DNA from 4 places in the Delftia sp. WSY_7 genome. Region 3 is predicted to be linked to each of the others. Evidence: predicted binding sites of a transcription regulator. Region 3 holds the regulator's gene; each other region holds the start of a gene.
What was found. The regulator FNR, encoded in region 3, switches genes on or off when oxygen is low (the NO sensors DNR and NnrR bind a similar motif). The targets are predictions, from matches to a motif close to TTGATNNNNATCAA.
Positions count from the first base shown of each region.

Region 1: the regulator FNR is predicted to act here: its motif matches at 5,538-5,551, upstream of cyoA (ubiquinol oxidase subunit II).
Region 2: the regulator FNR is predicted to act here: its motif matches at 3,528-3,541, upstream of dsrO (sulfate reduction electron transfer complex DsrMKJOP subunit DsrO).
Region 4: the regulator FNR is predicted to act here: its motif matches at 5,067-5,080, upstream of adhP (alcohol dehydrogenase AdhP).

Region 1 is NZ_JBICLB010000014.1:69,476-77,186, reverse strand. It holds gene ACF8ME_RS06620 (ATP-binding protein) at 1-366, opposite strand, end outside; gene ACF8ME_RS06615 (SURF1 family protein) at 480-1,193, opposite strand; gene cyoD (cytochrome o ubiquinol oxidase subunit IV) at 1,265-1,699, opposite strand; gene cyoC (cytochrome o ubiquinol oxidase subunit III) at 1,700-2,332, opposite strand; gene cyoB (cytochrome o ubiquinol oxidase subunit I) at 2,325-4,331, opposite strand; gene cyoA (ubiquinol oxidase subunit II) at 4,397-5,443, opposite strand; gene ACF8ME_RS06590 (MFS transporter) at 5,741-7,078, shown strand; gene ACF8ME_RS06585 (hypothetical protein) at 7,219-7,452, opposite strand.
Region 2 is NZ_JBICLB010000014.1:119,906-127,616, reverse strand. It holds gene ACF8ME_RS06855 (tetrathionate reductase subunit A) at 1-1,429, opposite strand, end outside; gene nrfD (NrfD/PsrC family molybdoenzyme membrane anchor subunit) at 1,508-2,551, opposite strand; gene dsrO (sulfate reduction electron transfer complex DsrMKJOP subunit DsrO) at 2,568-3,413, opposite strand; gene ACF8ME_RS06840 (hypothetical protein) at 3,747-4,211, shown strand; gene ACF8ME_RS06835 (hypothetical protein) at 4,196-4,606, opposite strand; gene dsbG (thiol:disulfide interchange protein DsbG) at 4,618-5,424, opposite strand; gene ACF8ME_RS06825 (TlpA family protein disulfide reductase) at 5,421-6,419, opposite strand; gene ACF8ME_RS06820 (hypothetical protein) at 6,579-6,761, opposite strand; gene ACF8ME_RS06815 (MFS transporter) at 6,941-7,711, opposite strand, start outside.
Region 3 is NZ_JBICLB010000001.1:132,447-140,157, forward strand. It holds gene ACF8ME_RS00680 (HD-GYP domain-containing protein) at 1-743, opposite strand, end outside; gene ACF8ME_RS00685 (sulfite exporter TauE/SafE family protein) at 917-1,642, opposite strand; gene hemN (oxygen-independent coproporphyrinogen III oxidase) at 1,648-3,030, opposite strand; gene fnr (fumarate/nitrate reduction transcriptional regulator Fnr) at 3,192-3,911, shown strand; gene ACF8ME_RS00700 (hypothetical protein) at 3,993-4,280, opposite strand; gene ACF8ME_RS00705 (FixH family protein) at 4,463-4,777, opposite strand; gene ccoG (cytochrome c oxidase accessory protein CcoG) at 4,835-6,289, opposite strand; gene ccoP (cytochrome-c oxidase, cbb3-type subunit III) at 6,367-7,284, opposite strand; gene ACF8ME_RS00720 (cbb3-type cytochrome c oxidase subunit 3) at 7,312-7,449, opposite strand; gene ccoO (cytochrome-c oxidase, cbb3-type subunit II) at 7,461-7,711, opposite strand, start outside.
Region 4 is NZ_JBICLB010000001.1:22,924-30,634, forward strand. It holds gene earP (elongation factor P maturation arginine rhamnosyltransferase EarP) at 1-972, shown strand, start outside; gene efp (elongation factor P) at 1,136-1,690, shown strand; gene ACF8ME_RS00130 (DUF2239 family protein) at 1,844-2,443, shown strand; gene ACF8ME_RS00135 (MATE family efflux transporter) at 2,491-3,912, shown strand; gene adhP (alcohol dehydrogenase AdhP) at 3,976-5,004, opposite strand; gene rimO (30S ribosomal protein S12 methylthiotransferase RimO) at 5,156-6,544, opposite strand; gene phaR (polyhydroxyalkanoate synthesis repressor PhaR) at 6,637-7,176, opposite strand; tRNA gene ACF8ME_RS00155 (tRNA-Val) at 7,422-7,498, opposite strand; gene ACF8ME_RS00160 (Zn-dependent hydrolase) at 7,569-7,711, opposite strand, start outside.

The DNA of each region.
Region 1 (7,711 bases), on a different contig from region 3:
CACGGCGCCCAGAATGCCCTGCAGCAGGAACAGGTAGATGAAGGGATTGCTGGCGCCGCCGCTCAGATACAGCTGTATGGCAAGGGCGAGCACGTCGGCCAGCAGGGCCAGGAATAGGTTGCGCGCCGAGATCTGGCGGCGGTGGCTGCGGTACCAGTAGATGTAGCCGAGGTTGGTGAACACGCTGGCCATCAGCACCAGGGCCATGGCCGGCAGCGGCAGGTTGATGCCGAAGCCGTAGTGCACCAAGGAGATGGTGATCACCTGCCCGACCACGGCAAACCAGCGCAGCTGTATCAGCAGCTGCATGTTCTGGCGTTCGGTGGTGCGCTCGACGCGGAACAGGGACTCTGAAGGCGAATTCACGCGGGCGATTGTGCGCTACCGCAGGCAGCCGTGGTGCGGCAGGGTCTTGTAGAGGACTGAAGAAAAAGGGCCACCGATGTCATCGATGGCCCCATTGCCTGCGCAAGGCGGTTCTATGGCTTGCCGGCTGGCTGCCGGTCATTGCGCCTGACCAGCCAGGCGGCACCGACCACCATCAGCGCCAATCCGTACCAGGTCAGTGCGTAGACCAGGTGGCTGTTGGGAAAGCGGATCACGGTCATGCCCGGGCGCGGCCAGGTGCCGTCCGCCACGGGCTGGCCCGGCAGGCCGGCGTCGATGAAGTAGGGGGCTGCATGGTCCAGGCCCTGGGCCTGTGCAATGGCCGCCACATCGCGCGAGAACCAGCGCTGCTGAGCAGGATCGTTCTCGCGCAGAAAACCGCCGCGCGGCTCGCTGATGCGCAGCAGGCCGGACACCGTCACCTGGTCCTGGGATGCCTGCCCGGGCTGCGCCTGCCAGCGTGCGCGCTGCTCCGTGGGGATGAAGCCCCGGTTGACCAGCACCTGGCTGCCATCGTCCAGCTGCAGCGGCGTCAGCACCCAGAAGCCTGCTCCCAGCTCGGTCACGGCCTGGGTCAGCACGGTCTTGCCTGTCAGCCATTGGCCGCTGGCCTGCACGGCGCGGTATTCATGGTCGGCGGCCGTGATCTGCGGCCATTCGGCGGGCGGGGGCAGGGCAGCGGGTGCGGCGTGCACGCGCTGCTCCACGCGCTCTATGAGATCCAGCTTCCAGGCGCGGCGCTGCACCTGCCAGCTGCCCAGGAAGATGAAGCCCAAAAACAAGGCGATGCCCACCGAGATGAGCATCGCCTGAGCGAGTGGGCCGCGCCGGCGCGATGCGCATGCGCGGCTGGAGGGCCCGGAGTTTCCGGATGCGGTCAAGGCGTGACCACGGCCGGTGCCGTCTGCGCCGCAGGATCGGCCGGCATGGTGTGCTGGGGCATCATGTTGGTGTTCATGTGGAACATGACCCACAGCGTGCCTGCGATGCCGATGGCCACGAAGACCACGGTGAAGATGGTGGACAGCAGGGTCCAGCCGCCTTCGATCTTGCCGTTCATGTGCAGGAAGAAGACCATGTGGACCAGGATCTGCACCACGGCGAAGCCGCCGAGCACCATCACGGCCGTCGAGCGGTCCGAGATGATGTTGCCCATCACCAGCCAGAACGGAATGGCCGTCAGGATGATCGAGAGCACGAAGCCCCACATGTAGCCCGAGAACGTGCTGTGCGGGCCGGCATCGTGGTGGTGGTCGTCATGGCCGTGATGGTCGTGGTGACCGTGGCCGGCGTGGATGTCGTGTGCAGCCATTTACAGCACCCCCATCAGATAAACAAAAGTGAAGACGCCGATCCAGACCACGTCCAAGAAGTGCCAGAACATCGACAGGCACATCAGGCGGCGGTTGTTCTCGTGCGTCAGGCCGTGCTTGTTGATCTGGATCATCAGCGTGACCAGCCAGATCAGGCCGAAGGTCACGTGCAGGCCGTGGGTGCCCACCAGCGTGAAGAACGAGGACAGGAAGGCGCTGCGCTGAGGGCCAGCGCCCTCGTGCAGCAGGTGGGAGAACTCATAGAGTTCCAGGCCCAGGAAGCACAGGCCGAAGAGGCCGGTGATGGCCAGCCACATCTGCGTGCCGCCCAGCTTGCCCTGCTGCTTTTGCAGCATGGCGAAGCCGAAGGTGATGGACGACAGCAGCAGGAAGGCCGTGTTCATCGCCACCAGGGGCAGGTCGAACAGCTGGGCGCCCGTGGGGCCTGCAGCGTAGTTGCGGCCCAGCACGCCATAGGTGGCGAACAGCGCTGCAAAGATCAGGCAGTCGCTCATCAGGTAGAGCCAGAAGCCCAGAGCGGTGCCGTTTTCGGGGTGGGGCTCCTCGGCGAGGTGGTACTCACGCGGGGCCAGGGCGGCAGCGCCGCCTGCGGTGTAACGGATATCAGACATGACGTGCCAGCTGTTGTGTGCGCAGTTCTTCCGTGGCCGCGACTTCCGCGGCGGGGATGTAGTAGTCGCGCTTGTAGTTGAACGTGTGGATGATCGACGCCAGCACGGTGGCGGCGAAGGACACGATGGCCAGGGGCCACATGTGCCAGATCATCGCGAAGCCGAAGACCGTGGACAGCGCAGCGATCACGACACCGGCGCCGGTGTTGGCGGGCATGTGCACGGGCTTGAAGCCGGTCAGCGGACGCTGGTAGCCGTGCTTCTTCATATCCCACCAGGCATCGATCTCATGCACCACGGGCGTGAAGGCGAAGTTGTACTGGGGCGGGGGCGAGGATGTGGCCCACTCCAGCGTGCGGCCTTCCCATGGATCGCCGGTTTCGTCACGCAGCTGGTCGCGCTTGAAGTAGCTGACCACGAGCTGCATCAGGAAGCTGCCGATGCCCAGGGCCACCAGGCCTGCGCCGCAGGCGGCGATGATGAACCAGATCTGCAGCGAGGGGTCCTCGAAGTGGTTGGCGCGGCGCGTCACACCCATCAGGCCCAGCACGTACAGCGGCGTGAAGGCCACCCAGAAGCCGACCAGCCAGAACCAGAAGGAGCACTTGCCCCAGAACTCATCGAGCTTGTAGCCGAAGGCCTTGGGGAACCAGAAGTTGATGCCGGCGAACACGCCGAACACCACGCCGCCGATGATCACGTTGTGGAAGTGGGCGATCAGGAACAGGCTGTTGTGCAGCACGAAGTCGGCCGGGGGAACGGCCAGCAGCACGCCGGTCATGCCGCCGATGGCGAAGGTGCACATGAAGCCCACGGTCCACAGCATCGGCACGGTGAAGCGGATGCGGCCGCGGTACATGGTGAACAGCCAGTTGAAGATCTTGGCGCCCGTCGGGATCGAAATGATCATCGTCGTGATGCCGAAGAACGTGTTCACGCTGGCGCCCGAGCCCATGGTGAAGAAGTGGTGCAGCCACACCAGGTAGGACAGGATGGTGATACACACCGTCGCGTACACCATGGAGGTGTAGCCGAACAGGCGCTTGCGGCTGAAGGTCGAGACGATCTCGGAGAAGATGCCGAAGCACGGCAGGATCAGGATGTAGACCTCGGGGTGGCCCCAGATCCAGATCAGGTTCACGTACAGCATGGGGTTGCCGCCCAGGTCGTTCGTGAAGAAGTTCGTGCCGACGTAGCGGTCCAGCGACATCAGCACCAGGGCTGCGGTCAGGATGGGGAACGAGGCCACGATCAGCGCGTTGGTGCACAGGGCAGTCCAGGTGAAGACGGGCATCTTCATCAGGTTCATGCCGGGTGCGCGCATCTTGATGATGGTCACGATCAGGTTGATGCCCGACAGCGTGGTGCCGACACCGGCCACCTGCAATCCCCAGATGTAGTAGTCAAGCCCCACCCCCGGGTTCTGCGCCCCCAGGTTGGACAGGGCCAGCCAGCCGGAGGTGGAGAACTCGCCCAGGAACAGCGAGATCATCACCAGCACGGCGCCGCCCGTGGTCATCCAGAAGCTGAAGTTGTTCAGGAACGGGAAGGACACGTCGCGGGCGCCGATCTGCAGCGGCACCAGGTAGTTCATCAGGCCGGTCACGAAGGGCATGGCCACGAAGAAGATCATGATCACGCCGTGGGCCGTGAAGATCTGGTCGTAGTGGTGCGGAGGCAGGTAGCCCAGGTTGTCGCCGAAGGCCATGGCCTGCTGCAGGCGCATCATCAGCGCATCTGCGAAGCCGCGCAGCAGCATGACCAGACCGAGGATCATGTACATGATGCCGATCTTCTTGTGGTCGATGCTGCACAGCCAGTCGCGCCACAGCGGGCCCCACAGGCGGAACTTGGTGAGAAGGCCCAGCACGCCGAGGCCGCCGAGCACCACGGCGATGAAGGTCACCAGCACGATGGGCTCATGCGCCATCGGGATGGAGTCCCAGGTGATGCGTCCCAGCAGCCAGTGGGCCTGTGCCGGGGAGGTATGTTCAGACATATCGAGTCTCTTAGGTCGTTTTGGAACGGGCGGCGGGCTGGCCGTCGTCCGCTTCCGCTATCTGCTTATTGCTGTGCGCTGGCGGCCGAGCCGTCGCGCTGGTCCAGGAAGGCCACGACGCGGTCGGCGTTTTGCACCGTGCACACATCCTGGGGCAGGTTCATGCCCACGGCCTTGAGATAGGCTTCACCGCCTGCGGCATCGATGGCCATCATGTGGTGCATGCACATCTTGCCTTCCTCGACGCAGCGGTTGAGCACCTTGTCGTACAGGCCTTCGTCCACGGTGGCGAAGCGCTCGACCGGGTTGCGCTCGCTGGGCTTGACCAGATTCAGGTAGGTGTCGCGGTTCAGGGCCTTGCCTTCGGACTTGGCCTTGGCAACCCACTGCTCGAATTCCTCGTCGCTGAGGCCGTGGAACTTGAACGTCATGCCCGAGAAGCCGGCGCCGCTGTAGTGCGATGCCAGGCCGTGGAACACACCGGTCTTGTTGATCACTGCGTTCAGCTCGGTCTGCATGCCGGGCATGGCATAGATCATGCCGGCCAGGTCAGGCACGTAGAAGGCGTTCATCGTCGAGGTGGCGGTCAGCTTGAAGTGGATGGGACGATCCACGGGAGCGGCCAGCTCGTTGACGGTGGCGATGCCCTTTTCAGGGATGAAGAACAGCCACTTCCAGTCCATGGCCACGACCTGCACTTCCAGCGGCTTGACATCGGTGCTCAAGGGCTTGGAGGCCGAGACGCGGTCCAGCGGGCGGTAGGGGTCGAGCTTGTGGGTGCTGATCCAGGTGATGGCGCCCAGCGCGATGATGATCATCAGCGGCACGGACCAGATCACCAGCTCCAGCGTGGTGGAGTGGTGCCATTCGGGGTCGTAGTGGGCCTCGGTGTTCGACTGGCGGTATTTCCAGGCGAACAGCAGCGTGAGGATGATCACCGGGATGATGATGATCAGCATCAGCAAGGTGGCCGTGACCACCAGGTTGCCTTGCTGCGCGGCGATATCGCCGGCCGGGTTGAGCACGACGGCTTTGCTGCAGCCAGTGAGACTGGCTGTCAAAGCGGCCGCGGTGAGCCACGCAGGCCCACGGAGTTCCTTGATTTTTAGCATGCTAGGGGCGCAACAAGAGCGCGTTTACATAGAAACGCGGATTACAAGATCCGGGCAAATGTATTACGAAGTATAAATTTGTCCATTGGACATTTTGTCCAACGTCAAGGAGAAGCCGGGAACTTTCTGCTACCTGGCGGGGCAGGCAGCGAGGTCCCGGCGATCCGGAGGCCGCATTTTTCGGCCGCGCGCAGCAGGAAAAACACCAAGTCCGGTCGAGGTGAAACCGCCTTGCGCCAGATCAAGCGAGGGCGTAGAACGGAGCTGTCAGTGAGACGAGACAAGGAGCATCCATCTATGAGCGGCCTCGACACAACTGCAAGCTTCCCCAACGGAAGCTACGAAAGCAAGGAATCTCTGTCCCGCGCCGACACCCACGAAGATGTCACGCCCAACGAGATCGCCGTCGGCGTGATCCTGGGGCGATCCTCGGAGTACTTCGACTTCTTCGTGTTCGGCATCGCCTGCGTGCTGGTCTTCCCGGCACTGCTGTTCCCCTATCTTTCCAAGCTTGACGGCACGTTGATGTCGTTCGGCATCTTCGCGCTGGCCTTCGTGGCGCGGCCGTTGGGCACGGCGCTGTCCATGGCCGTGCAGCGGCGCTGGGGCCGGGCGACCAAGCTGACGCTGGCGCTCTTCCTGCTGGGCGTGTGTACGGTGGGCATGGCCTTCCTGCCCAGCTACCAGCAGGCGGGCGTGAACGCCATCATCGTGCTGGCGCTGCTGCGCGTCGGCCAGGGCATTGCACTGGGCGGCTCCTGGGACGGCCTGCCGTCGCTGCTGGCCATGTCGGCGCCCCAGAACCGGCGCGGCTGGTATTCGATGATCGGGCAGCTGGGTGCGCCGCTGGGCTTTGTGCTGGCGGCAGGCCTGTTTGCCTTCATCTATGCCCATGTGGATGCCGACGAGTTCCTCAGCTGGGGCTGGCGCTATCCCTTCTGCGTGGCCTTTGCCATCAACGTGGTGGCACTGTTTGCCCGGTTGCGCCTGGTGGTGGGCCAGTCCTACACCGAGCTGCTGGCGCAGCGCGAGCTGGAGCCCATGGGCGTGGTGCCGCTGATGCGCGACGAGGGCCGCAACGTGGTCATCGGCGCCTTTGCAGCCCTTGCCAGCTTTGCGCTCTTCCACCTGGTGACCATCTTCCCGCTGTCCTGGATCTCGCTGTATTCGGACCAGTCGGTGAACCATGTGCTGGGCGTGCAGATCGTTGGCGCCTTCTGTGCGGCCGGCGCCATCATGGTTTCGGGCTGGCTGGCCGACCGGGTGGGGCGGCGCAACACGCTGGGCACCATGGCCTGCCTGATCGGCATCTTCAGCTTTGTGGCTCCCTGGCTGCTGGGCAGCGGCACCACGGGCAACAACGTGTTCATCATCGTCGGCTTCATCCTGCTGGGCCTGTCCTACGGGCAGGCGGCAGGCACGGTGACGGCCAACTTCCCCTCGCGCTATCGCTATACGGGCGCGGCCCTGTCCTCGGACATGGCCTGGCTGGTCGGCGCGGCCTTTGCCCCGCTGGTGGCGCTGGGCGTGTCCTCGCGCTTCGGACTGGTGGCGCTGGGCATCTATCTGCTGTCGGGCGCGCTGTGCACGCTGGCGGCGCTGGGCATCAACCGGGCCATCGAGACGCGCGACTGAACGGGCCCTCGCAAGCCAAAGGCCGGCTCTGCCGGCCTTTTTTGTCGCCGGGCCGCCCCAAGGCAAAAAGCTGGCCCCCTGGGGGCAGCGGACCTTGCGAAGCAGGGGAGCGTGGGGGCATTTTCCGTTGCGGCTCCGCCTCAGGGGTTTTCACCGTAGCGCTGCTTGAAGTCGAATTCGAGCCTGTCGCAGTCCTGCACCGATTCAAACTGCTGCGTCTTGCGCTCGGCCTCTGGCCGCGCGGTTTCCTTGCGGCAGATCTTGATGGTTTCGCGCTCCACCCAGCGCGCCTCGCCTTCGGGCGTGGACAGCAACTGGCCAGCCAGCATGAGCACAGCGAAGAAGGCCACGGGCAGGCCGATGAGCCAGGGCACGATGCGGCTTTTGCCTGGTTGGGCCGGTTTGGCGGAATGAGGCTCGGGTGTCGGTGGTTGCGCCATGGTGTGCTTGCTGTGGTTCCGGCTGGCGATTATCCAGGGCGCCCATCGCGCGCAGTCTGAGCGGGATCAGGGAACGGCGAGATCGCCTGTGCTAGCCATCTCCCCCATCTCCTGCACCAGCCATTTCTCCAGCGCAAGAATGTCGGCCCTGCGGCCCGGATGGGGCGCCACCCACAGCTGCAGGCGCCGAGGT
Region 2 (7,711 bases), on a different contig from region 3:
CGCGGGTGCGCACCATCAGCTGTGCAGGCTCGGCCTGGGTGTGCGGCGCCAGGCGGCCATCGGCACGCTGCACCACGAACACATCCTGGGCCGGCTTGCCGTCTTCGGCTGGCGCGGGCAGGGCCCAGCCCAGGTCGGCGCCGCGCAGAAAGCTGCCATGGCGCGGGTGGCCGGGCTCGTTGACCAGCAGGTGCGTGGCATTGCTCCAGGACGCCTCGCCCGCCGCCTGCATGGCGGCCGGGCCGGGCTGGGCGAGAAAGCCCGTGTCATGGCGCGCCTCGTCCAGGATGACGCGGATGAGCGCCATGGCCAGGGCCAGGTCGCTGGCCGGCTTGACGGCCAGCCAGCGGTTGCCGCTGCCGGCAGCCAGGCTGGACGAGGTCGGCAGCACGGGCGAGACCACCACGTAGCGGAAACGGTTGTCGTCGCGCGAGCGGGCCTCGGCCAGTTCGCGGCCCTGGCGCTGGAAGGGGTTGCCGGACTGCGCGGGCGCCGCGCCTATGAACAGCCCGAAGCTGGCATGGCTCCAGTCCGGCTTGCCGTGCGGCATGCCGGGCAGGTCGCCCAGGGCCGCTGCCGCACCCACGCGAAAACTCTGGCCGCAGTAGGCGCCGTGGTTGCTGACGTTCACGGTGCCGAAGGACGGCCCTGCAAAGCGGCGCAGCAGCTGGGCGCGGCCTTCGTTGGAGGCGTCGGTCACCAGCAACTGGTTGGAGCGCGGGCCGAACTCGGGGTTGTCGGCGTCCAGCGGCGTCTTGGTGTCCCAGATGGCGCGCAGGCCCTCGACCTGGCCTTCGCCGAACAGATCGCCGCCCTCGCAGACTTCCTGCACCAGTTGCTCGAAGGAAATGCTCTGCCAGCGACCGCTGCCGCGCGGGCCCACGCGCTTGAGCGGGGTGAGCACGCGGTGCGGTGCGTTCTGGTGCTCCAGCATGGACGAGCCGCGCGCGCAGGACGTGGCCCGGCCCTCCAGGCCCAGCTCCTTGCCCAGCTTGGCGTAGACCTCGCGCACGGATTCTTCCATGGCGGCCGGGCGCGTGGTGGCCAGTGGGTGGTAGGGGTTGCCTGCCACGCGCAGGATGCGGTTGCTGGCGGTATCGACACGCACGCGCACGCCGCACTGCGTCCAGCAGCCCAGGCAGCTGGAGGGGCTGACCACCTGGCCGGGCTGTGTGGCGAGCGCGCCCGTGGCCGGGTCGATGCGGAACTCGGGCGTCAGCGAATTGCCGCGCGTGGCGCTGGCCGTGGGCGTGCCCGAGGTGCCTGCGACCAGGCCCTTGGCGCCACGTGCCAGCGTCTCGCCGTAGCCGGCCGCAAAGGCGGCCAGCCCACCGGCGGTGAGTCCGCCGCGCAGCAGCAGGCGGCGGCGGGCGGCCTCGGCATCCAGGGAATCTTCGGGAGCTTGGGGGAGTTTCTTCTTGTCGGTCATGAAAGGCTTTCTGTGGCGCGGCCGGCCGGTGGCGGGCCGCGCTCCGTGAATGGGTAAGGGGTCGTCAGGGCGACGGTGTCAGACGGCGCGGGCCGTGGCCGAGCGCGCGGGAAACAGCTCCAGCGCCCAGGTGGCCAGCGGCACCAGTGCAATGCACAGGCCGGCCACGCCGAGCATGCCCAGCAGGCCGTCGCCGCCCAGCGGCATGTGGTAGATGTACAGGCCCGCGCCGTACTTGGGCACGCCTTGCACGCCCATGAACAGCGCCCAGCGGAAGGCCCAGGCCGCGGCGGCCAGGCCCAGCCCCAGGGCCAGCGTGTAGCGCGGGCAGGCCATGCGCTGCCCGCCCCGCACCAGGGCCCACAGCAGGGCGGCACCGGCCACGGCCGAGCCCAGCATGCTCAGGCGCCAGACCGGAAACTGCTGCCACAGCTGCAGCGCCGCCTGGAAGGAGCGGCCCTGGCCCAGCCAGCCGGCAACGGCCCAGACCGCCGCCATGGCCAGCAGGCACAGCGCCAGCGCCAGGCCCAGCACGCGCAGGGCCTGCAGGGCGCCGGCATCGGGGCGGTGGCGGGCGGGCAGAAAGCGCGCCGTCACCAGCATGCAGCCCACCGTGGCCAGCCAGCCCGTGAGTGCCAGGTTCAGCGGCACCCACAGCGTGTTCCACAGCGGGCGCGAGCGCACGGCCATCAGCTCGGCGCCGGTATAGGCGGTGATGGTCAGCGCCGACACGGCCAGCAGCGGTGCCAGCCAGCGCAGCCACTGCGGCCGGCCCAGCCACCAGGCCAGCACGAAGGCCAGCGCCAGTCCCACGAAGACCGGCAGCAGCAGGGCGCCCACCGACATCCACGACCACGGCGTGAAGTGCGCATAGAAATGCCAGAAGCGCGCAGGCTGGTGCAGGTCGGCCAGCAGCGACACGGGCGCGGCGATGGCGCTGACGGCCAGCACCAGCACGGCGGCCGGCAGCAGGCGCGCCATGGCGCTGCCGCGCGGCGCCCAGGCGCAGGCGGCGGCCAGCAGGGCGGCGCCCGTGGCAATGCCGGCCAGGAAGAAGTACTGCACGGCCCAGGGCAGCCAGGCCGATTCGTAGGCGGGGGTCAGGAGTTCGACGATGTGCATGGGGTGCTCCTTGCGTTCAGTGGGAAGTGACCAGCCGCACGCTGGCCTGCCCGTCCACGCCGTCGACGAAGGCGTCGGGCAATCCCAGGTAGTACACATGCGGGTCCGTGCCCATGGCGGGCTTGAGCACCTTGAGGTCCTTGGCGTGCTCGCGCATGCGCTGGCGGATCTCGCTGCCCTCGTCGTTGAGATCGCCGATCACGCGGGCGCCGCCCACGCAGCTTTCCACGCAGGCCGGCAGCAGGCCGGCTTCCAGGCGGTGCTCGCAGAAGGTGCACTTGTCGGCGGTCTGCGTCTCGTGGTTGATGAAGCGCGCGTCATAGGGGCAGGCCTGCACGCAGTAGCCGCAGCCCACGCAGCGCTCGTTGTCCACCAGCACGATGCCGTCGCTGCGCTGGAAGGTGGCCTGCACCGGGCAGACCGGCACGCAGGGCGGGTTGTCGCAGTGGTTGCACAGGCGCGGCAGGTTGAGCATGGCCGGCGGCAGTTCCTCGTTGCCCGCGTGCTGCACCTCGTACTGCAGCACCGTGGTGCGGAACTGGCCCAGCGGCGGCAGGTTCTCCATGGAGCAGCTCACCGTGCAGGCCTGGCAGCCTATGCAGCGGCGCAGGTCCACCAGCATGCCGTAGCGCCTGCCGGCCTCGCCGGGGCGGCGCGGCGGTTGAAAGCCGGGGGTGCCGGGCGCGGCCGCCGCCACGGGCAGGGCCACGGCCGCCATGGCGGCGGCCAGCAGGTCCTGCAGGAAGCCGCGCTTGCCGGCGGCGGGCTGCGCATGGGCGGCGGTGCGGGCGGGGATGTCCTGGGAGGAGGGCTTGCAGCTGCAGTCGTTGCAGCCGCTGCCGGCGCGGGATGTTTTTGGCATGGCCTGTCTTTCATCGTCCTGCGGCCACGGAGGGTGGTCGCTCAAACTCAATAAAGCATTAAAAATATGCTTTTTATATTGAATTTAATATATGAAATTCAGGGCCTTGGCGGCTTGATGTGAGTCAAGCAATGGGCTTGCAAAGCGCCACCGACTGCCTGCCATGGACAGGCACCCAAGGCAGTCCATAGCGTGTGGCGCAGGGATTAAGACGGGGTTAACAGGGTGACTGCATTCCTCGGGTATGCGGGGCGCGTATCGGAAATCACCCTCTTGTTTCCGTGCGCGGCCCCGGTCTACGCTGCTTGTGTCGCCACTGCCAAGGAGTTCTCCATGAACCATGCCCTGAACAGCCTTGCTTCGGAACTGGACCTTGCCGCCGAAGCCGGCGAGCACCTGAGGCTGCAATTCACACAGGCCTGCGTGGACCGTATCTCGCACCTGCTGGAAGACCCGGACGTCATCCGCTGCGCACAAGGCCTTCGCCGCTACCTGGACGGCCAGATCGACAGGCAGGAGCTGGACCGCCTGGCCCGCGAGGCCGCCAGCCTGGCCAACCACCACCAGGGATCGCGCTCCCTCGACGGCTGCGGCCATGCCGCCGTGTCCGCCACCTATGCCACGGCCCACGGCCTGGCGGGCCGGGCGCTGCAGGCGGCCGACTATGCGGCCTACGCCATGGTCTATGGCGAGGGCGGCCACGGCGCCGTCACGGACCGCGAATCGTTCGAGCCTGAATACCAATGGCAGGCGCGCTGCCTGGCCTCGCTGGCGCAGGCCGCTCAGCAGCGCACGTAGCACCAGGCCGACTGCTGCAGCAGGGCCAGTGACTCGATGCCGCCCTGCGGCAGCACGCGCATGCCGGCAGGCGCCTCGCGGCCCAGCTTCTTGAGCGTGTTCGGGCAGACCAGCACATGGGCCAGGGCCTCTGCATCCAGATGCTGCGGCGTGCCCGGCGCGGCGTCCAGCAGCGCCTCGACGGCCGGGCCGTTGATGACGATGCGGACCTCGGCACCGGGCCGGTCCTGGCGCAGGTTGGCCAGATTGCTGCGCGCACGGGCCAGGGCGCCGGGTGTGGGCGCATGCAGCACGATGCGCAGCGGCGGCGCATCCGGCCGGGAGGGGAACAGGTCGCTCCAGTCGCTGGAGGCGGTGGAAGCGGTGGAAGCGGCGGGACAACGGCTTGTGCTCATGGTCGTCCTCATCATTTCCTGCCACGCGGCCCCATGACCTCTTCCAGCAGGCCCGGTGGCAGGCCGGTGCGTACCTGCACCACTCCCTTGTCATCCTTCCAGACCAGGGCCGGCGTGGCACGCAGGCCCCAGGTGGACATCAGCGAGGCATGGCTGGCCAGCACCTGCCGCGTGGCCTGCGGCACCGGGGCCAGCGGCGTGGCGCCCGCGCCTTCTGCGCTGGCGCGGCCGGCCTTGGCATAGGCACGTGCGTGCTCGGCCAGGGCCTGCTCTGGCTGGCGCGCGGTCAGCATGGCGGCGGCCTTGCCCTCGCTGCTGGGCTTGAGGATGCCCACCAGAATGTGGCGCAACTGCACCTGGCCGCTCTCCACCCAGGGCCGGGCATCGTTCCACAGCTGGTTGCAATAGGGGCAGTTGGGGTCGGTGAACACATAGACCGTGCGCGGCGCGTCGGCGCGGCCATCCGGGATGGACTGGGCGCGCTGCACATCGCTCCACAGCTGCTCGCCCATGGGCTTTTGCACGGCGGCCTGCAGGGCCTGGGCGTTCACGTCGCGGCCCTGGGCGTCGATCACCGTGCCCAGCACCCAGTGCTTGCCGTCAGGCATGCGGTAGATGGGCACGGGCTGGCGGTCGCGGTAGGCGGCCCAGGCCTTGAGTCCACCCACGGCCGGCAGCGGTCCCACCAGGGTCAGTCCCTGCTGGGCCAGGAAATCCTCCGATGGCACCTCGGACGCCGCAGCCGGCAGGGCCAAGGCTGCCGATAGGGCCAGGGCTCCTGCCAGTGCAGGCAGGGGGAACAGGGGGGAAGCGCTCATGAACATTCCTTCAGATGCTGGGCCAGGCTGGCGCGCGACAGCTCGCCCATGCGCATGCCGCACAGCCGGCCGTCGGCGCCATAGAAATAGGTGGAAGGCAGGCCCCGCTGGCGCCAGTGCCGGCCGGCCTGCTGCTGCGGGTCGAACAGCACCTGGGCCAGCGGCAGCGGGGCCGTCGCCTGCTCGCGCTGCAGGTAGCCCATCACGGCCTCGGCTGGCTCGCCCTGGTTGATCCAGATGAAGCGCACATCGGGCCGCTGCTGCTGGGCCTGGGCCAGCACCGGCATCTCGCGCCGGCAAGGCGGGCACCAGGTGGCCCAGAGGTTGATCACCATGGGCCTGCCATCGGCCTGCTGCAACTGCTGCAGAGAGACCGGCTGCGCCTGTCCGTTGACCAGGGTGAAGGCCGGCAGGGCCGGTGCATCTGCGGAGGGCAGCGCCTGCAGCAGGCTGCCCAGCACCAGCAGGGCCGCCCCCGCGCCCAGCGCCAGCCCTGTGGCGCGGCGCAGCACCGGGGAGCGGCGGCTGCGCCACAGCATGTACAGCAGCGCGGCCAGCAGGCCGGCCCACAGGTTCCATCCCCCGTCGCGGATATCGATGATGCGGCCTGCGAAGGCCGGCATCCCGCCCCAATCCCAGGGAGCAGGCGCGTACTCTGCCCACCACTGCGCGACATAGGCCAGGCGCGCCGCCAGCAGGCCGGCCAGGGTGCTTTGCCACAGCAGCGCATCCACGGCCTGGCCCGTGCGCCTTTCATTCCTGCGCGCCAGCCACTGCGCCAGCAGCCAGGCCAGCATGGCCACCACCACGCCCACCGGCAGGACCAGCGGCCCCAGCGCCAGGCTGGCGGGCAGGTGCAGCCAGGCGCCCAGCGCCGATAGCGCTGACGGCCCGCCAGGCTCTGCCGCTCCGGCAAGAACAGGCGAAGGCGCCAGCAGCAGGCCGGCAAGCAAGGGCAGGAAGGACGAAAGAAGAGGGGATGACCGGAGATGCATGGAAGGGAGTTTCAGCCATGCGGGCTGACAGGCCGTGGATGCTGGCAGCGGGGAATTAACGGGGGGTTAACGGCCTGATGGCCTCACGGCCTCACCTGGCTTGCCGGGCGGCAGCGCCCCTCTTGCGCTCGCAAGAAAATCCATCTCATGGATCGAGTGTCAGAACTTATTCCAGAGTGCTGCAAATGCCCCGAAAGAAATGGCAATGAAGAGGGATGCCTTGAAAACCAGCTTGTTTTTCGATGAAGTCGATGGCTTCACTATCTTGTATTTGGAAACGAGCATGACGACGACAAGGGTTAGCACACACACGACGATAAGCCGTGTCTGAAGTTCGTTCATTGCATATCCTTCCATCAAGCGGAATACGGGGTCACGAGCGATGCGAATCCGTGAGGGCAAGGCTTGGATTGTGCATTGGTAATTGCGCGAATTTCCGCTGTGGATGACAAGGAAAATTCCGAAATATTTCAGGATATTTCCGAGGTGACATAGGACTTGTCCTGAAGTTCCTGCGTAATTCAGACTTGGTGATTCTTTGCCTGTTGATGGCCCCAATCTGCTTTGCTTCCAGTCCCAACCAATCCCATGGCCGCAGACAGCAGCAAGGCCGCAGCGGCCAAGCCGCCAGACAGCCAGAGCGTGGCGTGCAGCCCCCAGCCATCGACCAGCTGGCCGCCTGCCCATGAGCCCAGCGCAATACCGATGTTGAAGACGCCAACGTACAGCGCCGTGGCAATTTCCACGGCGCGTGGCGCAGCCTGCATCATCCAGGTCATCAGTCCCACCGATACGCCGCCGTAGGCCAGGCCCCAGACCAGCAGCACGGCGCCACCACCGGTTGGCGAGTCGCCCACGGACAGGAACAGCACAGGCGCCAGCAGCAGGCCCAGGGCGATCGCCGCCAGACTCGGCACCGTGCGGCGCGCCGCGATGATGCCCGCCAGGAAGTTGCCCGCAATGCCCGCGATGCCGTAAGCCAGCAGCAGCGCGCTCATCCATTGCGCATCGAACCCGGACACCGTCAGCAGCAGCGGGCGCACGAAGGTGAAGGACATGAAATGCCCGGCCACCAGCAGCAGCGTCAGTGCCAGCCCGGCCTGCAGCCTGCGGTTGGCCAGCTGATGACTGAATTGGCGCAGGCTGGCCGAGCCTGTGGCAGGCAGGGCGGGGAGAACGGCCATGTGCAGCGCCAGCACCAGTGCGCTGAAGCCTGCCATGCCACCGAATGCCCAGCGCCATCCCGCGAAATCGCCGATCAGCGCGCCCAGCGGCACGCCCAGCACCGAGGC
Region 3 (7,711 bases):
GCCCATTCATGGTGCTGAGCGATGGCGGTGGTGACCTGGGCCGACAGGCCCATGCGCATGGCGATGGCCACCGATTCACCCACATGGCGCTCGTAGCGGTCGCGCAGCGCGTCGGGCACGGAAGACTCCAGGGCCAGGCCGTGCATGCCCTCGGCGCCGGCCACCGGCTTGCCGGCATCGTGCAGCAGCGCCGCCAGGCCCAGGTCGCGCAGCAGCGCAGCCTCCAGGCCCAGGGCCCGGCCCAGCAGCAGGCCGAGCACGGTCACGTTGACGGCATGCACGCTCTGGTTGCTGCCCACGCCATCGGACAGGAGGTGAATCGCCACGTCCTGCGGGCCGGCCAGTTCGGCCAGGCAGCCGTCGACCAGGGCTTCGGTGGGCATGCGCGCCTGCTCGGGCGCGCTGGCAAGGGTGGTTTCGATGGCCACATAGCCACGCTCCACCTTCTGAAAGCGCGCATTGCAGTCCTCCAGCCGGCCGCGCCAGTTGGGCACGGACAGCAGCAGCGGCGCTGCGGGTGCAGGTTCCTCGGCGGGCTCGGCTGCGGCGGCCGCCACAGCGGGCAGCGGCTGCGGCGGCGGAGTGCGCACCTCGGCCGGCCAGGCGTCGCTTTTGTGCGGAACGCAGCGCACCGCCTCCAGGCCCAGGGATTTCAGGGTCTGGATCTGTGCGCTGGAGGTGATCTTGAAGCTGCTGACCGGAAAAGGATGGTTCAGCCATCCAACATCGAGCTGGACAAACATGCCCGGACGGAGGTCTCGGATATCGATGAGGACGGAATGGTTCACGCGCGGCAACGGCCCCGAGGCTGAAGGAATCGGCAAATGTAAGCCGATGATTCGGGCATTATCTCCAGTTCTGAGGGCCTTGCAGGCAATCCGCGACCCTCAGGACCAAGTCTGTCCCCCGCTGTTGTTCATCGGCACCAGAGACTGGGCTTGTAGATCAGGTCCATCCACAGCGCCCACACGGCCACGCCCACCAGCATCAGGCCGGCCAGCCGCGTGCCCCATTCGGCACGCAGACCGTTCAGGCGCTGGCGGCCCAGCCGCCACAGCCAGGGGCCGGCCACCAGCCACAGCCCGCTGCCCACGCCAAAGGCCACCATGGCCGATGCGCCCTGCAAGGGGCCACCGCTGAGCGCGGCGACCAGCACGGCCGAATACAGCAGTCCGCAGGGCATGAGCGCCCAGGCATAGCCCGCCGCCAGCGTGCCGCCAGGGGCGGACACCCAGGGCTGCACGCGCCGCCAGGCGGCGCGGCCCGCAGACTCCAGCCAGGCGGGCTGGCGGGCCTGCACCATCATGGCCAGGCCCCAGGCCATCACGGCGACATGGGTCAGCGTCCAGAACGGCTGCAGCGCCGTGGTCTGGCTGGTGAGCCAGGACAGGCTTTCCATGGCCAGCGCCGAGGCAGCGCCCAGGCTGGCATAGCCGGCCAGCCGCCCGCTATGGAACAGCGCCGTGCGCAGCCACAGCCGGCTTTGCAGTCCATGGACGGCGACCACCTGCCCACCACCCTGTACCGTGCCCTGCCCCGCCCCGCCCGTGACCACGCCGCAGGGCGCGGCGCACATGGCAAGGCAATGGGGCCCGCCGACGAGCCCCATGATCAAAGCGGTCCAGAGCAGCGACAACAGCATGGGGCCTAGATGATCCTCGAAAACCGCGCCCGGTTCTTGTCGGCCTGCAGATATCGGTCAAACAGCATGGCCACGCCACGCACGAAGTACCAGCCCATGGGCGTGACCTGGAATCCCTCGTCGCTGATCTGCACCAGCCCCTTGGCCTGCAGGTCCTGAAGCGCCGCCAGCTCGGGGGCGAAGTACTCGCGAAAGCCCAGCAGCCAGGCCTGCTCCATGGGCTCGAACAGCACGGCGCCCTGGCACATGATGGCCATGATGACGGCGCGCCGCACCAGATCATCGCGCGACAGTGCCAGGCCGCGCACCACGGGCAGGTGGCCGGCGTCGATGGCGTCGTAGTACTCCTCCAGCGTCTTGGCGTTCTGGCTGTAGCTGGCCCCCACCTTGCCGATGGCCGACACGCCCAGCGCAATCAGGTCGCAGTCGGGCTGGGTGCTGTAGCCCTGGAAGTTGCGATGCAGCCGGCCCTGGCGCTTGGCCACGGCCAGCGCGTCCTCGGGCAAGGCGAAGTGGTCCATGCCCACGTAGACATAGCCGCCCTCCATGAAGGCCGCGATGGAGCGCGAGAGCATGGCCAGCTTGTCGGCGCCCTGGGGCAGGTCCTCGGCCGCGATGCGCCGCTGCGGCTTGAAGCGCTCGGGCAGGTGGGCATAGGCATAGAGCGCGATGCGGTCGGGCCGCAGCGCATTGACCTGGGCCAGCGTGCGCTCGAAGGACTCGGGCGTCTGCTTGGGCAGGCCGTAGATCAGGTCCACGTTGATGGAGGCAAAGCCCAGCTGCCGTGCCGCTGCCACCAGCGCGAACACCTGCTCGGCCGGCTGCACGCGGTGCACGGCGATCTGCACCTGTTCGTCGAAATCCTGCACGCCGAAGCTCAGGCGGTTGAAGCCCAGCTCCTTGAGCACGGCCAGGCGTTCGACGCTGACGGTGCGCGGATCGACCTCGATGGAGTATTCGCCGCCCGGCTCCAGCTTGAAATGCTCGCGCAGCAGGGCCATCAGCGTGCGCAGCTCATCGTCCGAGAAGAAGGTGGGCGTGCCGCCGCCCAGGTGCAGCTGGCTGACGGCCTGGCCCTTGCCGCAATGGGCCGTGTGCAAGGCCATCTCGCGCGCCAGGTAGTCCAGGTAGACGGCCGCGCGATCGTGGTGGCGCGTCACGATCTTGTTGCAGGCGCAGTAGTAGCACAGCGACTCGCAGAACGGCACATGCACATACAGCGACAAAGGCATGGCTCGCGCTGCGGTACTCGATTTGCGGTGCTCAAGTGCCAGGATATAGTCTTCAGCACCGAAAGCCTCCACGAAACGATCGGCCGTGGGGAACGAGGTGTATCGGGGCCCCGGTACGTCGAAGCGACGCAGCAGCTCTGGGGTGACAGCGGTCATGGGTTTTTTCCTCTAATGTCGTCCACTGTGCCGCAGCCCATTGGCCGCGTCCTTGACTCATATCAAGAGTTGTTCGCGGCAGTGCTGCGACAATTTGATCCAACTCATCGCCATCCACGAGGTCACCGCCGGCGCACTGCTGCGCCGCTGATGTTTACTCCATGAACCTTCAGACCATCAAAGCATCCTGTTCCAATTGCAACCTGCGCGAGCTGTGCATGCCCATGGGCCTGGATGCCGAGCAGATGCAGCGCATCGACGACATCGTGGCCACGCGCCGCAAGGTCAAGCGCGGCGGCCTGCTGTTTCGCAACGGTGAGTCCTTCACCTCGCTGTACGCCATCCGCACGGGCTTCTTCAAGACCTGCGTGGCCACCGAGGACGGGCGCGACCAGGTCACGGGCTTTCAGATGGCCGGCGAGATCATCGGCCTGGATGGCATCGTCAACGACCACCACACCTGCGATGCGGTCGCGCTGGAAGACGCCGAGGTCTGCGTCATGCCCTTCGACAAGCTGGAGGACCTGTCGCGCGAGGTCACGGCCCTGCAAAACCATGTGCACAAGGTCATGAGCCGCGAGATCGTGCGCGAGCATGGCGTGATGCTGCTGCTGGGCAGCATGCGTGCCGAGGAGCGCCTGGCCGCCTTCGTGCTCAACCTGGTGCAGCGCCTGCACGCCCGGGGCTTTTCCAAGTCGGAACTGGTGCTGCGCATGACGCGCGAGGAAATCGGCAGCTACCTGGGCCTGAAGCTGGAGACGGTGAGCCGCACCTTCTCGAAGTTTGCCGAGGAAAACATCATCGAGGTGCGCCAGCGCCATCTGCGCATCCTGGACACGGACGCGCTCAAGCGCATCGTCAACAGCCAGCAGTGCCAGTGAGGCCGCAAGGCCCCGCCCCCCGGCAATGAACAAGGCCCGCTGTCGCGGGCCTTGTTCATTGCCATTGCAGTGCACGCAGGTTCAATCGCGCCCCAGGCCCTGCATGGCCAGATTTGGGTCCGGCTCGGAGACCACGCCGTCGTTGAGATCGTGCGTGGAGCGTCCCAGCATGGTGGTCATGAGGCTGGACAGCATGGTCACGCCCCAGAAGGCGAAGAAGGCCAGCGTGTAGATTCCCTGCCGCGACCAGCCCAGGTCGCCGAGCCAGTGCAGCTCCAGCGGGTCCACGAAGGCGAATACCAGCATCTCCATCACGGCGGCGGCCAGAAAGGCCGGCCAGGCAATCCACATCCAGCGTTGGGCCAACATCAGCGATCTCCTTGAGCTGTCGAGGGGTGGCTTTCATTGTGCGCGCCGCCCTCGCACCGTGCCAAGCCCTGCGCACCCTGCACTGCCTGTAGGAAACCCTTGGCCCTCGCGCATGCTGGAGATGCCATCCACCATACAAAAAAGGCCGCGACTGCGGCCTTGTGCACGGCATTTTCCTGCGTTCAGCGGTCCGTGGGATGGTCCTGCGCGGGCGTGGCCGCGTGGTTGCGGCCGGTGACCGCGGGCGCCAGGCTCTTGGGCACTTCGCGCACGCCATCGGCACGCTCGTTGATGGTGATGCCATTGCGGTAATAGTCAGGATCGATCACGGGATCGGCGCCATTGATCGCAATGACGGCCGTGACCACGCCGGCCACCACGACGGCGGCCGGGCCGGCCACCACGAGCCAGACATGGGCGAACTTCCACCAGGGCTTGCCGGCGTCCGGATGCGAAGGGGCCGTGGCGGGCGCGGAGACTGCGGGACTGGAAGACATGGATAACCTCTTTCTTTCAAACAGCCGGCGCAGCCTGGGCGGTGCCGGCCAGACATATCACCGGGGCACCAGGAAGACGGCCTTTTCGGACGCGCGTCCCGCGCCTGAATGCACGGCATCGATATCGAAGAATACGGTGTGCGAGCCCGGCTCGGCGGAACCGTAGGGAATCTGCAGCCGCGCCGCAATGCCGCGCGTCTCGGCAGGGCCGACCTCGACCTCCTGCTCGGACGCCAACTCCAGCCCGTCGAGGCCATGGGCGCTGATGCGGTAGCGCTGGGCCTGCTCGGTGGCATTCATGATCTGCAGGCGGTAGACATTTTCCAGCTTGCCGCCCGCGACGATGCGCGACAGCGACGCCCGGTCGCGTATCACGTCGACCTTGACCGACTGGCGCAGCGCCAGGCTCACGATCATGGCCATGCTCAGGCCGATCAGCACGGCCGAGTAGACCAGTACGCGCGGACGGAAGATGCGGCGCAGCACCTGGGCCCGCCGCCACATGCCGGCCATGGCGTTCTGCGTGGTCAGCCGGATGAGGCCGCGCGGATACTCCATCTTGTCCATGATGGAATTGCAGGCGTCTATGCACAGACCGCAGCCTATGCATTCGTACTGCAGGCCGTTGCGGATGTCGATGCCCACGGGGCAGACCTGCACGCACATCTTGCAGTCGATGCAGTCGCCCAGGCCCTGGGCCTTGTAGTCCACCTTCTTGGTGCGCGGCGCGCGCGGCTCGCCCCGGCCCGTGTCGTAGCTGACGATCATGGTGTCGCGGTCGAACATGGCGCTCTGAAAGCGCGCATAGGGGCACATGTACTTGCAGACCTGCTCGCGCATGTAGCCGGCGTTGCCATAGGTGGCGAAGCCGTAGAACAGCACCCAGAAGACCTGCCAGCTGCCCTGCAGCGCCAGCAGCTCGCCGCCCAGCTCGCGGATGGGCACGAAGTAGCCCACGAAGGTGAAGCCGGTCCACAGGGCAATGGCAATCCACAGCAACTGCTTGAGCGACTTCTTCCAGAGCTTTTCAAAGGTCCAGCCGTTCTTGTCCAGGCGCATGCGCGCGCTGCGGTCGCCCTCGACCTTGCGCTCCACCCACATGAAGATTTCGGTGTAGACCGTCTGCGGGCAGGAAAAGCCGCACCACAGGCGACCGGCCACGGCCGTGAACAGGAACAGCGCCAGCGCCGAGATGATCAGCAGGCCCGCCAGGTAGATGAAATCCTGCGGGTACAGCACCAGCCCGAACAGGTAAAAGCGCCGCGCACCCAGGTCGAACAGCACCATCTGGCGCTGCCCCCATTCCAGCCAGGGCAGGCCATAGAAAACCAGTTGGGTGAGAAACACCAGAGCCCATCGCCAGCGTGCGAAGACACCGCTGATGGAGCGCGGGTAGACCTTCTTCTCGGACTCGAACATCGACACCAGCTGGCCCGGGTCCGGGTCGGCAGGCGTGATCGGAATGACTTTGCGGGGAGGCTTCCCGGCATCATCCCCGTTCTCGGGCTTCATGGTGGGTTCCTTGATTTTTTGGAATATCTGAAAACTCAAAAGGCAAAAAGGCGGCGCCGCAGCGCCGCCCCCTGTCCTTATTGACGGACTGCGCCGTCTTTGTGCGACATGCCCCAGACATAGGAGGCAAGCACCGCGATCTGCGCCTCGGTCAGCTTGTCCTTCTGGGCAGGCATCTCGTTGTGCTTGCCGTTGTTGATCATGGCCGTGATGGCGGCCTCGCCCCAGCCGTGCAGCCAGATGTCATCGGTCAGGTTGGGCGCGCCCAGGGCCTGGTTGCCCTTGCCGTCCATGCCATGGCAGGCGGCGCAGGCCGTGAACTTGGACTTGCCCAGCGAAGCCTTGAGCGAGTCGTGCGGGCTGCCCGACAGGCTCAGCACATAGTGCGAGAGGTTGCGCACATCATCGGGCGTGCCGACGGCAGCGGCCATAGGCGGCATGATGCCGATGCGGCCCGCCGTGATGGTTTCCCTGATCTTGTCGGGCGTGCCGCCATGCAGCCAGTCGCCATCGGTCAGGTTGGGGAAGCTCTTGCCGCCGCGTGCATCCGAGCCGTGGCACTGCGCGCAGTTGTTCATGAACAGGCGCTCGCCGATGGCCATGGCCTGGGGGTCCTTGGCCATGTCTTCGGTGCTCATGCTCGTGAACTTGGCGTACAGCGGCTCCAGGTCCGCGCGGGCCTTGGCCATCTCGTTTTCATAGGCACCCAGCTGCGTCCAGCCCAGCTTGCCCGCGAACGAGCCCAGGCCCGGATAGGCCGCCAGGTAGGCGAAGCCGAACACCGAGGTGATGATGAACAGCCACATCCACCACTTGGGCATGGGGTTGTTCAGCTCGCGCAGGTCCTCGTCCCAGACGTGGCCCGTGGTGTTGTCGGCCGAGGGGACCACCTTCTTGCGTGCGGTGAGATACAGCAGCAGCAGGCAGCCGATGATGCCGCCCAGCGTGATCGCCGTGACATAGATCGACCAGAAGTTGTTTACGAAATCGCTCATGGGAAGTTCTCGTTCTGGTGGAGGGACTCAGTCTTGCTCGAACGGCAGCTGGGCGGCCTCTTCGAAACGGGCCTGGTTGCGGCGGGCGAACGCCCACCACCAGATACCGATGAAGCAGGCCAGAGAGGCCAGCGTGGCCACGATGCGCATGGTGGTGATGTCCATGTCGCTCTCCTTTACTTGACCGAACGGCCCAGCACCTGCAGGTAGGCGATGACGGCGTCCATTTCCGTCTTGCCCTTGACCTGCTCGGCGGCGCCGCTGATTTCCTCGTCGCTGTAGGGCACGCCCACCTTGCGCAGCGCGCTCATGTGCTGGGCGACCACGGTGTCATCCACCTTGTTCTTCTCCAGCCAGGAGTAGGCAGGCATGTTGGACTCGGGCACCACGTCGCGCGGGTTGTTCAGGTGGATGCGGTGCCATTCGT
Region 4 (7,711 bases), 110 kb from region 3:
ATGGACGACGCCAGCGCCCTGGCCTGGATGGCGCCCCGGCCGCACCCGGCCGGACTCAGCGTGCACGGCTGGCCCACGCAGGCGCAGGACATTCCGCAGGCCGTGGGTGATGTGGTCATCGAGGCCTTCGGCTGCGAGATTCCGCCGCCCTTTCTGGCGGCCATCGCGCGCCGCGCGCCGCTGTGGATCAACCTGGAGTACCTGTCGGCAGAGGACTATGTGGAGCGCTGCCACCGCCTGCCCTCGCCGGTGATGTCGGGGCCGGCTGCGGGGTTGACGCGCTGGTTCTTCTACCCGGGCTTCACGGCCGCCACGGGCGGCCTGCTGCGCGAGCCGGACCTGGCCGCGCGCCAGGCGGCTTTTGCTTCCGAGGGCCGGCAGGCCTGGCGCACACGCCACGGCATAGGCACCGGTGATTGCGCCATCTCGCTGTTCTGCTACGAGCCCCCTGCCCTGCCGCACTGGCTGTGCCAGCTGCATGCTGCGCCGCCCGCACCACAGGCCACGCATCTGCTGGTGACGCCCGGGCGCGCGGCAGCCGCGGTGCAGCAGGCCATGGCCGGCGTGACCGCCGTAGACCAAGGTGCGGTGACCCGGCATGCGCTGCAGCCCTGCCCCCAGCCGCAGTTCGACGAGATGCTCTGGGCCTGCGACCTGAACCTGGTGCGCGGCGAGGATTCGCTGGTACGCGCGCTGTGGGCCGGCCAGCCCCTGGTCTGGCACATCTATCCCCAGCACGACGACGCCCACCACGACAAGCTAGACGCCTTCCTGGACTGGCTGCAGGCGCCGGCCAGCCTGCGCGCCTTCCACCATGCCTGGAACGGCATGGCACCGGCAAGCACCCTGCCCGCAATCACGCCTGCGCTGCTGCAGCAATGGCAGGAATGCGTGCAGGCGGCGCGCCTGCGGCTGCTGCAACAGACCCCATTGATTGAGCAGCTGCAAGCTTTCGTGACCGAAAAAAGCTAGAATGCACGTTTTGCCTCCCTGGAGGCGCCGTTGCGGGCGACCGCCAGCCGGCCGCCATCGACCAACCAGGGTTGCACCCGCCGCGGAACTGCGGCAGGCGCACCGTCCCAGCGACTTCGCTTGCCTGCCCTGTTGAGCGGCTTCAACCTCAGCCAAGCAAGCTATGAAAATCGCTCAAGAAATCCGCGCCGGCAACGTGATCATGCACGGCAAGGACCCGATGATCGTCCTGAAGACCGAATACGCTCGCGGTGGCCGCGGCGCCGCCACCGTGCGCATGAAGCTCAAGGCCCTGCTGTCGAACATGGGCACCGAAGTCGTGTTCAAGGCCGACGACAAGATCGACAACGTGATCCTGGACAAGAAGGAGTGCACCTACTCCTACTTCGCCGATCCGATGTACGTCTGGATGGATGCCGAATACAACCAGTACGAAGTGGAAGCCGCCAACATGGGCGACGCCATCAACTACCTGGAAGACGGCATGCAGGCCGAAGTCGTGTTCTACGACGGCAAGGCCATCTCCTGCGAACTGCCCACGTCCGTGGAACGCGAAATCACCTGGACCGAACCCGCCGTCAAGGGCGATACATCGGGCAAGGTGCTCAAGCCCGCCAAGATCGCCACCGGCTTTGAAGTGCCCGTGCCCCTGTTCGTGAGCCAGGGCGACAAGATCGAAATCGATACCCGCACGGGCGAGTACCGCAAGCGCGTCTAAACAACGCTTGCAGTTCCCTCTGCGAAGCCCCTGGCAGTCTCTGCCAGGGGCTTTTTCTTTGGGCGCGCGGCATCCATGCAGATATTTACCCGGGTTTAATTGACTTGCATATTTTACCCGGCTAATATCCGGCTCATGACTACCGACTCTTGCATGGCGGGCGCCGAGCCCGCACCCAGCTACACCATATTCCAGGGCCATGGCCGCGTGCTGCAGGGGGACAGGCCTGCCGTCCTGCAGTTCCTGCAAAGCCATGAACAGCAGCCGCAAGGCAGCGGATCGGCGCCGCCGCTGTGGGTTTTCGACGACCACAGCGGCATGCGGCTGGACCTGGACTGGCGCAGCGAACTGGCCGCATCGCCCGCACCCGGACAAGCCGCCGCACCGCGCAGCGTGGGCCGCCCCAAGCTGGGCGTGGTGGCACGCGAAGTCACCTTGCTGCCACGGCACTGGGAATGGCTGAACCGCCAGCCCGGCGGCGCCTCCGGCGCACTGCGCAGACTGGTGGACGAGGCGCGTGGCAAGCATGCCGCACAGGATGCCGTGCGCGCCGCCACCGAGGCCGCCTACCGATTCATGAGCGAGATGGCGGGCGACCTGCCCCATTTCGAGGACGCCAGCCGCGCCCTCTTTGCACACCAGGCCGACGCCTTTGCAAGGCACACCGCCACCTGGCCCGAGGATGTGCGAAGCTATCTGCAGCAACTGAGCAGCGCTGCCTGGTCCTCGCCGCCATCGCCAGCGCAGGACTGAAGCCCCCGCCTTCCATTGCATTTTCTCGTCGCATTAACAGACACAACATGACGAAACCTAACGAACCTCTGCCCCAGGCTGCTGCGCCTGCCGCATCCAGCCCCGCCGGGCCGCCCATCGCCCACGGCACCCAGCCGCTGTGGCGCACCTTCCTGGTGTTCCTGGGCCCCATGGTCCTGGCCAATATCCTGCAGTCGCTGTCGGGCACCATCAACAGCGTCTTCATCGGCCAGATGCTGGGCGTGCAGGCCCTGGCGGCCGTCGCGGCCTTTTTTCCGGTGATGTTTCTCTTCATCGCCTTCGTGATCGGCCTGGGCGCAGGCTCCTCGGTGCTGATAGGCCAGGCCTACGGTGCGCGCATGCATGACAAGCTGCGCGCCATCGCAGGCACGGCCATGTGCATAGGGCTGCTGTTCGGCGCCGTCGTGGCCCTGTTCGGCGGACTGTTCACCGAGCCGCTGATGCGTCTGCTGGGCACGCCGCCCGACATCATGGAACAGGCCACGCTGTATTCGCGCATCGTGCTGCTGGGCATGCCGGGGCTGTTCGTGTTCCTGCTGGCCACCTCGCTGCTGCGCGGCGTGGGCGACACGGTCTCGCCCATGCTGGCCCTGCTGATCTCCACCGGCACGGGCCTGGCCTGCACGCCGGCGCTGATCGCGGGCTGGGCCGGCCTGCCGCGCCTGGGCGTGGCCAGCGCGGGCGTGTCCATGATCCTGGGCTTCACCCTGGCCCTGGCCTGGCTGGGCTGGCGGCTGCGCCGCATAGCCAGCCCGCTGGCACCCAATGCCGCGCTGTGGAAGGCCATGCGCATTGACCGGACCCTGCTCAAGAGCATCCTGCGCGTGGGCATTCCCACGGGCGTGCAGATGATCGCCTCGTCCATGGCCGGGCTGGTCGTCGTGTCGCTGGTCAACGGCTTCGGCTCCAGCGCCACGGCAGCCTACGGTGCGGTCAACCAGATCAACTCGTTTGCGCAGTTCCCGGTCATTTCGGTGGCCATCACGGCCTCCATCCTCGGAGCCCAGGCCATTGGCGCGGGACGCAGCGAGCGCCTGGGCGCCATCACGGCCACGGCCATCCGCATGAACCTGGCATTGGGCGCCGCCCTGGCCCTGATCGGCAGCCTGTTCGCGCGGCCGCTGCTGGGCATGTTCATCACCGACGAGCAGGTGCTGGTGCTGGCCATCGAGCTGCTGTACATCGTGCTGTGGAGCGGCCTGCTGCTGGGCTGCTTCATTGCCCTGTCGTCCATCATGCGTGCCAGCGGCGATGTGGTCATTCCCACGGCCATCACCATCACGGTGCTCGCCGTGCTGGAGCTGCCCATGGCATGGTGGCTGAGCCGCAGCTTCGGGCTGATGGGAATCTGGATGGCCTTTCCGCTGTCCTACACCCTGACGCTGTGCCTGCAGACCGCCTACTACAAGCTGGTCTGGAAGAAGCGCCCGATCCGCCGCATGGTGTAAGGCGTGCGCCATGCAAAACAGGCTTCCCGAGGGAAGCCTGTTTTTTTGGGGGTGGGCAAAGCGTCAGGCGTTCAGGTCCAGCACCACGCGCCCTTCGATCTTGCCTTCATGCATGCGCGCGAAGATGTCGTTGATGTTCTCCAGCCGGTCGGTGGACACGGTAGCCTTGACCTTGCCCATGGCCGCGAAATCCAGCGACTCCTGCAGGTCCAGCCGCGTGCCCACGATCGAGCCGCGCACCGTCACGCCGCTGAGCACCATGTTGAAGATGGGCAGCGGGAAGCTGCCGGGCGGCAGGCCGTTGAGCGATACCGTGCCGCCGCGCCGCACCATGCCCAGCGCCTGCTCGAAGGCCTTGGGCGAGACCGCCGTGACCAGGGCGCCGTGCGCGCCGCCGATCTCTTTTTTCAGATAGGCCGCCGGGTCCGTGGTCATGGCATTGACCGTGACCTGTGCGCCCAGGCGCCGGGCCAGCGCCAGCTTGTCGTCATCCACGTCCACCGCCGCCACGTTCAGGCCCATGGCCTTGGCATATTGCACGGCCATGTGGCCCAGGCCGCCGATGCCCGAGATCACCACCCAGTTGCCGGGCCTGGTGTCGGTGACCTTCAGGCCCTTGTAGACCGTGACGCCCGCGCACAGCACGGGCGCGATCTCGATCAGGTCCACGCTGCCGGGCAGCAGGCCCACGAAATTGGCATCGGCCAGCGCGTACTGCGCAAAGCCGCCGTTGACGGAGTAGCCGGTGTTCTTTTGCTGCTCGCACAGCGTCTCCCAGCCGCCCAGGCAATGCTCGCAATGGCCGCAGGCCGTGTACAGCCACGGAATGCCCACGCGGTCGCCCTCCTTCACATGGGTGACGCCCGCGCCCACGGCGGCCACGTAGCCCACGCCTTCGTGGCCGGGAATGAAAGGCGGATTGGGCTTGACGGGCCAGTCGCCCTTCGCCGCGTGCAGGTCGGTATGGCAGACGCCGCAGGCCTCGATCTTCACCAGCACATGGCCGGGATCGGGCCTGGGCACCTGGACTTCCTCGATGGTGAGCGGCTTGCCAAACTCCCGCACCACGGCGGCCTTCATGGTCCTGTTCATTCGCGCCATCCTTTCTTTGCGTCAAAGTAGGTACAGCATTTCAGCGAAGAGGTCCGGCCGCCTTGATCGATATCAGGCACTGGTCCGGAAAAGACAAAAAAACGGGCAAGGAGAACCTTGCCCGTTTTCGGGAGATGGCAGAGCGGCAGGCTTACACGGGCTGGCCCACCAGGTCATGGCCTTGCGTGCCCACGATGCGCGCCTTGACGAAGTCGCCCACCTTGTAGGTCTTGCTGGCCTTCTCGGGCGGCAGCAGGTGCACCAGGCCGTCGATCTCGGGGGCATCGGCATAGCTGCGGCCCACGCCACCCTTCTTGCCCAGGCCCACGGACTTGTCCACCAGCACCTGCATGGTCTGGCCGACGCGCTTTTGCAGGCGCGCAGTGGAAACCTCCTCGGCCACGGCCATGAAGCGCGCGCGGCGCTCCTCACGCACTTCCAGGGGCAGCATGCCGGGAATCTCGTTGGCGGCAGCGCCTTCGACCGGGCTGTAGGCAAAGCAGCCCGCACGGTCGATCTGCGCCTCGCGCAGGAACTGCAGCAGGTGCTCGAACTCCTGCTCCGTCTCGCCGGGGAAGCCGGCGATGAAGGTGGAGCGGATCACCAGGTCGGGACAGATCTCGCGCCAGCGCTGCAGGCGCTCCAGGTTCTTTTCACCGTTGGCGGGGCGCTTCATGCGCTTCAAGACATCGGGATGGCTGTGCTGGAAGGGCACGTCCAGATAGGGCAGCACGCGGCCCGTGGCCATGAACGGAATGATCTCGTCCACGCTGGGGTACGGGTAGACATAGTGCAGGCGCACCCAGGCGCCATAGGGCTCGGCGATCTCGGCCAGCGTCTGCACCAGTTCGAGCATGCGTGTCTTCACCGGCTTGCCGTCCCAGAAGCCTGTGCGGTACTTCACGTCCACGCCATAGGCCGAGGTGTCCTGGCTGATCACCAGCAGCTCCTTGACGCCGCCCTCGAACAGCGCACGCGCCTCCTTGAGCACGTCGCCCACCGGACGCGAGACCAGGTCGCCGCGCATGGAGGGAATGATGCAGAAGGTGCAGCGGTGATTGCAGCCCTCGGAAATCTTCAGGTAGGCGTAGTGCCTGGGCGTGAGCTTGATGCCCGCCTCGCCAAAGGCGCCCGGCACCAGGTCGATGAAGGGATCGTGCGGCTTGGGCAGATGGGTGTGGACGGCATTCATCACCTCCTGCGTGGCGTGCGGACCGGTCACGGCCAGCACGCTGGGGTGCACTTCCTGGATCAGGTTGCCGCCATCCTTGCCCGCCTTGGCGCCCAGGCAGCCGGTGACGATGACCTTGCCGTTCTCGGCCAGCGCCTCGCCAATGGTGTCCAGGCTCTCGCGCACGGCGTCATCGATGAAGCCGCAGGTGTTGACGATCACCAGGTCAGCGCCCTCGAAGGTCTTGGAGGTCTGGTAGCCCTCGGCGCTGAGCTGGGTAAGGATGAGTTCGGAGTCCGTGAGTGCCTTGGGGCACCCGAGGGAGACGAATCCCACGCGCGGAGCGGCCGCGCCGGCAGGGGTTGTCATGGTTGTTGCGTCGCTCGTGGGGGTCATAGGGGCGATATTGTCCCAGTTCTGCGCGAACTTGGTAAACCGCCCCCGAACTTATCCCTGCAAGCTCAGCTATTGCGCTTGATCCCGAGCGCGCCCAGCATCTGCTCGGTCTGCTTTTGCATCTGCTCCTGCATCTGGGCGAACATGTTCTGCGACTGCTCCATGTAGCTGCTCATCATGTTCTGCATGGCGGGCGGCTGCATGCGCATGAACTGGCTCCAGGCCTCGGGCGAGGTGCCCTGGGCCTGCTCGGCCAGCTTGTTCTGGAAGTCGGTGAACATCTGCACGTTCTTTTCCAGGTAGGAGCCCATGTAGCCCTGCATGGCGTGGCCGTAGAAACGGATGATGTTGGCCAGCACGGTCTCGGAGAACATGGGGGCGCCGCCCGCCTCTTCTTCCAGAATGATCTGCAGCAGGATGCTGCGCGTGAGGTCTTCGCCCGTCTTGGCGTCCTTGACCACCACGGGCTCGTTGCCCATCACGAGCTGCTTGACTTCCGTCAGCGTGATGTAGGAGGACGTGTTGGTGTCGTAGAGACGGCGGTTGGGGTATTTCTTGATCACGCGCTGTGCGCTGGGGGCGGCGGCTGTTGTCGTCTCTTGCATTGCAATGCTTCTCCTCTTGTACCTGCTGTACCTGTTTGCGCCTGCTTGCACCGGCTCGTGCGGGCAATCGGCTATTGCACTGCAACAGATTCTAGGCAGCACCTGCAGCACCCGGCGCAGCAGTAACCCTGATGGGGATCAACGCATGCGACACGGCAAATGGCCGCCATGCAACCGTTGGGGCAAAAAAAATCCCGCTTGAAGCGGGATTTCTTTTTTGCAGCCCCTGGTGAGACTGCTTTGTTTGGTAGGCGCGATTGGACTCGAACCAACGACCCCCACCATGTCAAGGTGGTGCTCTAACCAGCTGAGCTACGCGCCTGTCGTTTGTTGAAGCCGCAAGTATAGCAGTGCAAAACAGGGCTTCCGGGCAAGTTGCGCAGATTTTTGGATCAACCCGCCACCCTGGCGCGTTCCAGCATGGCGTGCATCAGCACATTGCAGCCTGCGGTGATGTCCGCGGGCGTGGCGTCCTCGATCTCGTTGTGGCTGATGCCGTCCTTGCAGGGGATGAAGACCATGCCGGCCGGCGCCA